DNA from 2 places in the Pseudoalteromonas issachenkonii genome. Region 2 is predicted to be linked to the other one. Evidence: predicted binding sites of a transcription regulator. Region 2 holds the regulator's gene; the other holds the start of a gene.
What was found. The regulator sigma-54, encoded in region 2, starts transcription at its own class of promoters, with help from an activator protein. The targets are predictions, from matches to a motif close to GTTGGCACGNNNNTNGNNT.
Positions count from the first base shown of each region.

Region 1: the regulator sigma-54 is predicted to act here: its motif matches at 1,500-1,518, upstream of PISS_RS03130 (DUF1328 domain-containing protein).

Region 1 is NZ_CP011030.1:678,277-682,497, reverse strand. It holds gene oadA (sodium-extruding oxaloacetate decarboxylase subunit alpha) at 1-784, opposite strand, end outside; gene PISS_RS03135 (OadG family protein) at 797-1,042, opposite strand; gene PISS_RS03130 (DUF1328 domain-containing protein) at 1,565-1,738, shown strand; gene PISS_RS03125 (hypothetical protein) at 1,785-1,976, shown strand; gene PISS_RS03120 (YcxB family protein) at 2,146-2,613, shown strand; gene csrA (carbon storage regulator CsrA) at 2,669-2,860, opposite strand; gene PISS_RS03110 (aspartate kinase) at 2,951-4,168, opposite strand; gene alaS (alanine--tRNA ligase) at 4,175-4,221, opposite strand, start outside.
Region 2 is NZ_CP011030.1:460,713-464,933, forward strand. It holds gene PISS_RS02090 (HPr family phosphocarrier protein) at 1-18, opposite strand, end outside; gene rapZ (RNase adapter RapZ) at 43-885, opposite strand; gene ptsN (PTS IIA-like nitrogen regulatory protein PtsN) at 905-1,357, opposite strand; gene hpf (ribosome hibernation promoting factor) at 1,362-1,649, opposite strand; gene PISS_RS02110 (RNA polymerase factor sigma-54) at 1,676-3,175, opposite strand; gene lptB (LPS export ABC transporter ATP-binding protein) at 3,510-4,221, opposite strand, start outside.

The sequences.
Region 1 (4,221 bases), 220 kb from region 2:
GGTTTAAATCAAGCCCAGTATCACGCTCAGTACCTTCCACGATTGCAGCAATTGTTTCAGTTGCTGAATGACCATAAGTCATACTCATAGACGATACAGCCGTATCGAGCATATCAATACCGGCATCAATCGCTTTTTGATACGTTGCGGTACTTAAACCCGTTGTTGCATGACATTGCATGGCAATAGGAATTGAAACCGTTTCTTTTAAGCCTTTAATCAGTTTTTCTGCATCGTAAGGCTTAAGCAATCCCGCCATATCTTTAATACAAATTGAATGACAACCTAATTCTTCAAGCTGCTTAGCAAGTGTTAGCCACATATCCAATGTGTGTACCGGGCTTACTGTGTAAGAAATCGTACCTTGGGCATGCGCGCCTACTTTAACCGCCGCTTTTATGGCAGTTTCTAAGTTACGTACATCATTCATGGCATCAAAAATACGAAATACGTCTACGCCATTTTTGTGTGCGCGCTCAACAAACTTTTCAACAACGTCATCAGCATAATGGCGATACCCCAATAAGTTTTGACCGCGAAGTAACATTTGCTGGGGTGTATTTGGCATCGCCTTTTTAAGCGCGCGAATACGCTCCCAAGGATCTTCGCCTAAATAACGAATACATGAGTCAAAGGTAGCCCCACCCCAAGACTCTATAGACCAATAACCTGCGTCATCAATTTTTTTTGCAATAGGTAACATGTCGTCTAATCGCATGCGGGTAGCTAAAAGCGACTGATGTGCGTCTCGAAGTACGAGTTCTGTTATTTTTAATTTAGCCATTGGTATGCTCCTCTAATTATTATTTGTTTTGTACTGAGCAATGGCAGCACTAATTGCAGCGATGTGCTCATTTGGCACACCTTGAGATTTAAAAGATGGTGTTCTCTGTGATACTTCAAGTTCTGGCTGAGAAAATTTGCTAGCCAGCTTAGACATAACTGTCACTGCACCAATCAATAAAGAAAGAAATACAAACACACCCACCATACCGGTTAGCATTAAATTGCCTGCAGTTGTGAGCAAAGCCCCTATATCCATAATTCTCCCCTGTTCAAAACTGAATACATAAAAAACCAGTTTATTTAAATAAATATTCACCAATAGTAACAAAAACTATTCTTTTGTCTACACATTGTAAATTGGTAAAACCAATTAATCTAAAAGTAACATATCACCAATAAGGTTAACACCATCTAAAATAGCTTATTTAACCTATACATATAGATGGTAAAAATGTTCGTTATAAACAAAGAATATATAAAAACCATAATATTCTGTAAAAACACATAAAAATATACCTAATGAGCTAATCCAATAAAAACTGCCAAAAAAAATGCTAATTGGTCTTACCAAAATAACGACTGTAAAAACTATTTATTATCTCATCAGACACCACTGTGAATAAGTTACAGATAAAACCGTAAAAATTACCAACCTAATATAAAGCCAAACTCAAAAATACAAGTTAAACCATTGATTTAAAACAAAATAAAATACTGGCACATTACTCGCTTATATAAAAACAACACTTTAACACTTAGATAAATCAAGGAGATGACAATGTTACGCTGGACAATTACATTTTTGGTGATCGCACTAATCGCAGCCGTTTTAGGATTTGGTGGTATTGCAGGAGCCGCAGCAGGAATTGCTAAAATCATATTTTTTATCTTTTTAGTTTTACTGGTTATTTCACTTGTCTCTGGCGCTTTACGTGGTAAAAGCCCCAGGTAGATAAGAAACAACGAAATTTTTAAATTTATATACAAGGAATTACATTATGAAATCATCAACACTTAAAGCAGCAGCTATTGGCCTATTCGCAAGTGCATTTATTATGGGTTGTGAAGACAATCATGCAGAAGAAGCCGGTGAACGCATCGACGAAGCCGTGACAGATGTTCAAAATAAAGTAGAAGATGCTTGTGAAGAAGTAAAAGAAGGTGTCAACGCTGAAGAAACAAATTGCTAATTCAGCCCCTTTTTAAAAAGCGACCATTTGGTCGCTTTTTTTGTGTTTAGTACTAGTCGCCAAGTTGCTACCCATTAATTATAAACTCTGAACTATTAATTCTTTTTAAGCTGCGCATTTGCCACATAGCTTGCTAAAATGATAAAAAATAGCTTTTAAGTATAGATGCATGGTATTTACGACAACCTATAAACTCGATAAACCTTACTTTTATGAATGCTTCGACCAATCGCTGCCTTATAGTAAACGCGCGCAACCTAAATATTTTTTATTAGCACTGCTTGTTGCATTGGGATTATTTGGTATTTATGGTTTAGGAGATCATTACCTAGGTACATTTTTGCTGATGCTAGCCCTACTCGAATGCATCGCCTTTTACTATCGCCGCCCATGGTGGGTTACCAGGCAAATGCTAAGCAGAGCGTCTGGTTCTGAAGTCACTCTCACCTTCGACGAAGACGGAATAAAATCAACCAATCATTACAAAAATTACCAGTTAGCTTGGCACGACATTAACGAAATAATTACCACCGATTGCGGGCTACTGTTAAAAAGTAAAAGCGGTATGCAATACATTTCTAAGGCAATACTCGACGAAGAAACGATTGATTTTATAAACAAAAAAGCCACTCAATGAGTGGCTTTTACAAATGTCATAGTTATATTAACTAGCACATTTTATACTATGTTGATTAAGCATTGCCCGGATTAGGGTTAGACTTTTCAGCTTGTATGCGCATGTAAATTTCTTCACGATGAACTGATACGTCTTTAGGTGCGTTAACACCGATACGAACTTGATTTCCTTTAACACCTAGAACAGTAACGGTTACTTCGTCACCAATCATAAGGGTCTCGCCTACTCTACGAGTTAGTATTAGCATTCTCTTGCTCCCATGTTCCAATAAAATTATAAGATTCCGCACAAACATTTTAATTAAAATTAGACTAAAAAGTAAGTAAAAACTCTCAATCTATTCATTTTCTGTTAAAAATGTCTTATGTAATGCACGAACAGCCAGCTCTAGGTATTTTTCATCTATTAAAACTGAAATTTTGATCTCTGAGGTGGCAACAAACATCACATCAATGTTTTCTTGTGCTAGCGAATCAAAAAATAAACTCGCTACCCCGGAATGAGATTTCATCCCCATACCCACCGCTGACACTTTCGCCACATTGGTCAATCCGTCAATTGCATGTGCGTCAAATTGCTGTTGCTCAGCCGTTAACAAATCAAGTGCGTTTAAGTAATCATTTAAATGCACAGTAAAAGCATAGTCGACTTTTTCAACTTTATGATTAATTTGATTAATCATATCTATTTCGATGCCATTATCAGCAAAAAGTTTCAAAACTTTTGCAAGATGTTTGGTGCCTTGCGGCATTCCATGCACCTTAATTAAGCACTCATCTCGATTAAATGCAATACCCGATACGACATTGCTTGTCACGTCGCTCTCCTCAAAACTAATTAACGTGCCTTCATCGGGTTTAAAGCTAGATAACACCCGCAGAGGAACATTGTGTTTACCAGCAGATTCTACAGAGCGAATATGTAATACTTTAGCGCCTAAACTTGCCAGCTCAAGCATTTCAGCAAAGGTAACATGACTTAAACGTCGTGCGTTAGGTTCCACACGCGGGTCTGTAGTATATACGCCATCAACATCGGTATAGATCTGACACTCATCGGCTTTTATTGCACCAGCAATTTCAACCGCTGAGGTATCGGTGCCACCACGGCCAAGCGTGGTCACGTTGCCCTCAATATCGCGCCCCTGAAAGCCGGCAATAATAGCAATACGGTTATGTTCAAGTTCATGTTTTAAACGCGTTGCCGCAACTTCTTCTACACGGGCTTTACCGAACATGTTATCGGTTAATATATTCACTTGATCGGCTAGTAAGCTTACCGCTGAATGGCCGCGTTTAATAATGGCCATCGCTAATAAAGCGATAGAGACTTGTTCACCGGTACTCAGTAATACATCGAGTTCACGACTACTCGGGCGAGAGTCGATTTGTTTGGCAAGATTAATTAAGCGATTGGTTTCTCCCGACATTGCCGAAAGCACCACCACCACTTGGTGGCCTTGTTGCTTGGTTTTAACAACAAGGTCGGCGACCGCTTCAATACGCTCTATTGAGCCTACCGAAGTGCCGCCAAATTTTTGAACTATAAGTGCCACTTAAGCTTAAGTACGCTCAGTTAACCAAGCTGTTACGCTATCAAGTGCTGCAG
Region 2 (4,221 bases):
TGTATTTTCTAAGCGCATGACATGTTCTCGCAAGCTTTGATTTTATTCTTGTTCTCGGTGGCGAATTTTTACATTAGGATGACTCATTGCAAAGCTTTCGCCAATGGTTTGCGCTAAATAAACAGAGCGGTGTTGCCCACCGGTACAGCCAATTGCAATGGTTAAGTAGCTGCGGTTATTTCGTTCTAAATGCGGCAGCCATGTTTGCACAAATGTTTGAATTTGCCATGTAAATTTTTGCACTATGCTGTGACTTGCTAGGTAGTCTTTTACTGGTTGATCCAGCCCCGTAAGTGGCTTAAGTTCAGGCTCCCAATGCGGGTTTGGTAAAAAACGGGCATCGAATACGTAATCTGCTTCTTTAGGGATGCCGTGTTTAAAACCAAATGACTCAAAGGTAATGATCAGTTGTTTATCTTTTTTTCCGAGTATTTTTTCACGAATAGATTCAGCAAGCTGATGCACACTTAAATCCGTGGTATCAATCATATAATCAGCACGGTTAATCAATACATCAAGTAGTTGTTTTTCTTTTTTTATGGCTAAATCAAGCGGCAAAGAATCAATAGATAAAGGGTGGAGACGTCGCGTTTCTGAAAAACGTTTTATTAATGTTTGATCGTCACTGTCTAAATAAAATACCGTTGGTTTAGTAAAACCAGGTAAATATTCAATGATTTCATTAAACTGCTGTTGCTCTTTAGGTAGATTACGCACATCAACACTCACGGCAATTTTATTATAACTGTCGGAAACACTGCGCACTAATGATGGTAATAAATTAAGTGGAATATTGTCTACACAATAATAACCTAAGTCTTCCACAACGCGTAACGCCACAGATTTACCTGAGCCTGAACGACCGCTTATAATTATTAATTCCATTTATCACCTTTCTTTATTACTACGATTGACTGACGATAACCTGATACAGTTCGCTATCCGATTTGGCGGCGCGTAACTGTTTACAAAATTCTTTATCATTGAGCTTATCAGCAATCGTGGCTAGCGTCTTCAAATGCTGCTGATTATCGCCATCGGGAACAATTAACGCGACAAAAATGTCAACCGGTCGGTTATCAATCGCATCAAAATTAATAGCTGTTTCGCTCACTAAAATCAAAGCAAGGGGCTCTTGAGCACCACTCATGCGACCATGTGGAATAGCAATGCCTCGACCAATGCCTGTACTTCCAAGCTTTTCTCTTGCAGTTAATGCATTAAGAATATCTTGTTGTGTTAAATAGGGCAGCTTATTGTGAGCCAATTCACTGATAAATTCTAAAATTCTTTTTTTACTATTAAAAAGGACCGCAGCTTTACTGCAGTCCTGACAGATAAGTGAGCTTAGTTTCATAGTGTTAGTGTCGAGCAAGTTTCTCTTTGTGTTTAATTACTTGACGATCTAGCTTGTCAATGAGCGAGTCTATAGCGGCATACATATCTTGATGCTCAGTAGAGGCAAAAATCTCAGCGCCACTAACATGAACGGTTGCTTCAGCTTTTTGGTTTAGTTTTTCTACATCGAGAATAACGTGCACATTCGTTATGTGATCAGTGTGCCTCTGTAACTTCGAAAATTTACTATTTACGTAGTCTCTAAGCGAGTCGGTAATATCTACATGGCGACCAGTTAAATTCAGTTGCATAAACATTTTCCTCTTTGTTGTACGCCTTAAATCAAACTTTTACGTTGATTAGACGGGGGAATAGCTAGAGATTCGCGATATTTTGCAATGGTTCTCCTCGCTACTTTAATTCCTTGCTCTGCCAATATATCTGCAATTTTACTATCACTCAATGGTTTAGCTGAGTTTTCTGCAGCGATTAATTTTTTAATTAATGCACGTATTGCTGTTGATGAACATTCGCCACCATTTTCAGTACTTACATGGCTTGAAAAGAAATATTTAAGCTCAAAAATGCCACGTGGTGTATGCATGTATTTTTGCGTAGTAACACGCGATATAGTCGACTCATGCATTTCCACCATTTCAGCCACATCGTTAAGCACCATAGGCTTCATAGCCTCAGGACCGTGTTCAAAAAAGGCCTGTTGCTGCTGCACAATACAGTTGGTTACTTTAAGTAGCGTGTCATTTCTACTTTCTAAGCTTTTTATAAACCATTTAGCCTCTTGTAAGTGCGAGCGAATAAACTGGCTATCACCACTTGATTTAACCGTACGCGACATAGCTGCATATTGGCTATTTACTCTGATCTTAGGCATGCTATCTGGGTTTAATTCAACTACCCAACGACCTTTAACTTTTTTAACCGACACATCAGGAATAACGTATTCAGACTCTTCTCTGACAATAGTGTCTGCCGGTTTTGGGCTGAGCGTATGAATCAACGTCATGATTTCTTTAAGCTCATCTTCTTTAAGCTTTGTTTTTTTCATTAACGTGCGATAGTCACGTGCAGCAAGTAAATCAATATGATCGGTTAAGATCATTTTTGTTTCGTTTAAAAAAGGTGTGTCTTTATCAAATTGATTTAGCTGAATACACAAGCACTCTTGTAAACTACGCGCGGCTATTCCCACTGGATCAAATAGTTGAATACGCTTTAGTACCGCTTCTATTTCGTCAAGTTCAACTTCATCTTCGCCGTCGTTTTCTTGGTTAAAGCTTTCTAATATTTCTTCACAGCTAAGGGTTAGAATCCCTGAGTCGTCTACAGCTTCTACAATTGCAATAGCTATCGCTTCATCGGTAGGACTAAACGGCGTCAGTTGAAGTTGCCACATTAAATACTCATGCAGCGTTTCAGTCGAAGAGCCTTGATAAATAGATTCATCTTCTGGCATTGGGCCCGATGAAGAGGCAGGCGCAGCGCTCATATATTCATCCCAAGTAACATCCATAGCCATATCATCGCTAATAGTGTCTTTGGTCATTGCTTCGCCGCTATCTTGCTCATACTCGCTAGGTTTATCGTCAGCTGAGGCACTTAGCGTTAAGTCATCGTTATCGGCTTTTTGTTCGTTTTTACCTGCAGTGTCTTCGCTGTAATCGTGTTCTTCAACTTCAAGCAAGGGGTTGCTATCGAGCGCTTCTTGAATTTCTTGCTGGAGATCCAATGTACTGAGTTGCAATAAGCGAATTGCTTGTTGCAACTGTGGAGTCATTGTAAGTTGCTGGCCCATGCGCAGCTGTAATGATTGCCTCATGTATCTCTAACAATCCTTTTAAATTACGGTCTGTTGACCTTTACGGATTAAAATTTGTTCAAACTAGGGGCGGTTTAATTGCGGCGCGAGGTTTGTAACCTAGTGGGCTAAGTCAAAACCGAGCAACAAAGAGTAAATCGTCCCTAGGCAGAACCCGAAGGGCAGCGCCTGTTTGGCATTGATGCTGCGTTATCGCCTATTTATGGGGAATACCACACCACATAGGCTCTGCCTTGCCTAAATACCAAACAGACTGCTGCAAATTCAACCTTGAAAGGTCAACAGACCTAAGTATAATTAATCTTAGCAGATGCTTAGTGGAATAACACACATATTAGAGCTTGAACTGCTCGCCTAAATAAACATCGCGTACTGTTTTATCGTTTAATACATATTCTGGAGTGCCTGATGCAATTAACTCCCCATGAGAAACTATGTAGGCTTTTTCACAAACATCAAGAGTTTCGCGTACGTTGTGATCTGTGATCAATACGCCAATTCCTCGGTTTTTAAGATGCTCTATAATCTTTTTAATATCTAATACTGAGATAGGATCAACCCCCGCAAAGGGTTCGTCTAAAAGGATAAATTTAGGGTTTGCTGCTAACGCGCGAGCAATTTCAACGCGGCGACGTTCACCACCTGATAAAGCCATACCTTGACTATCGCGGATATGCTGAATGCTAAATTCATCAAGTAAATTATTTAAGGTATCTTCGCGTTGTTGTTTATTTAATTCTTTACGTGTTTCTAAGATAGCCATTAAGTTTTGATAAACAGTCAGCTTTCTAAAAATAGACGACTCTTGCGGTAAATAACCAATCCCTAAACGCGCTCGGCTGTGCATCGGTAATAAAGTAATATCTTTATCATCAATTGATATTTTGCCTTTATCGCTAGGCACAAGGCCTACAATCATATAAAAAGTGGTGGTTTTACCTGCACCATTAGGGCCAAGTAACCCCACAATACTGCCAGCTTCAACCTCTAGGCCAACGTTTTTTACAACTTCACGACCTTTGTAGCTTTTAGCTAATAGCTCTGCT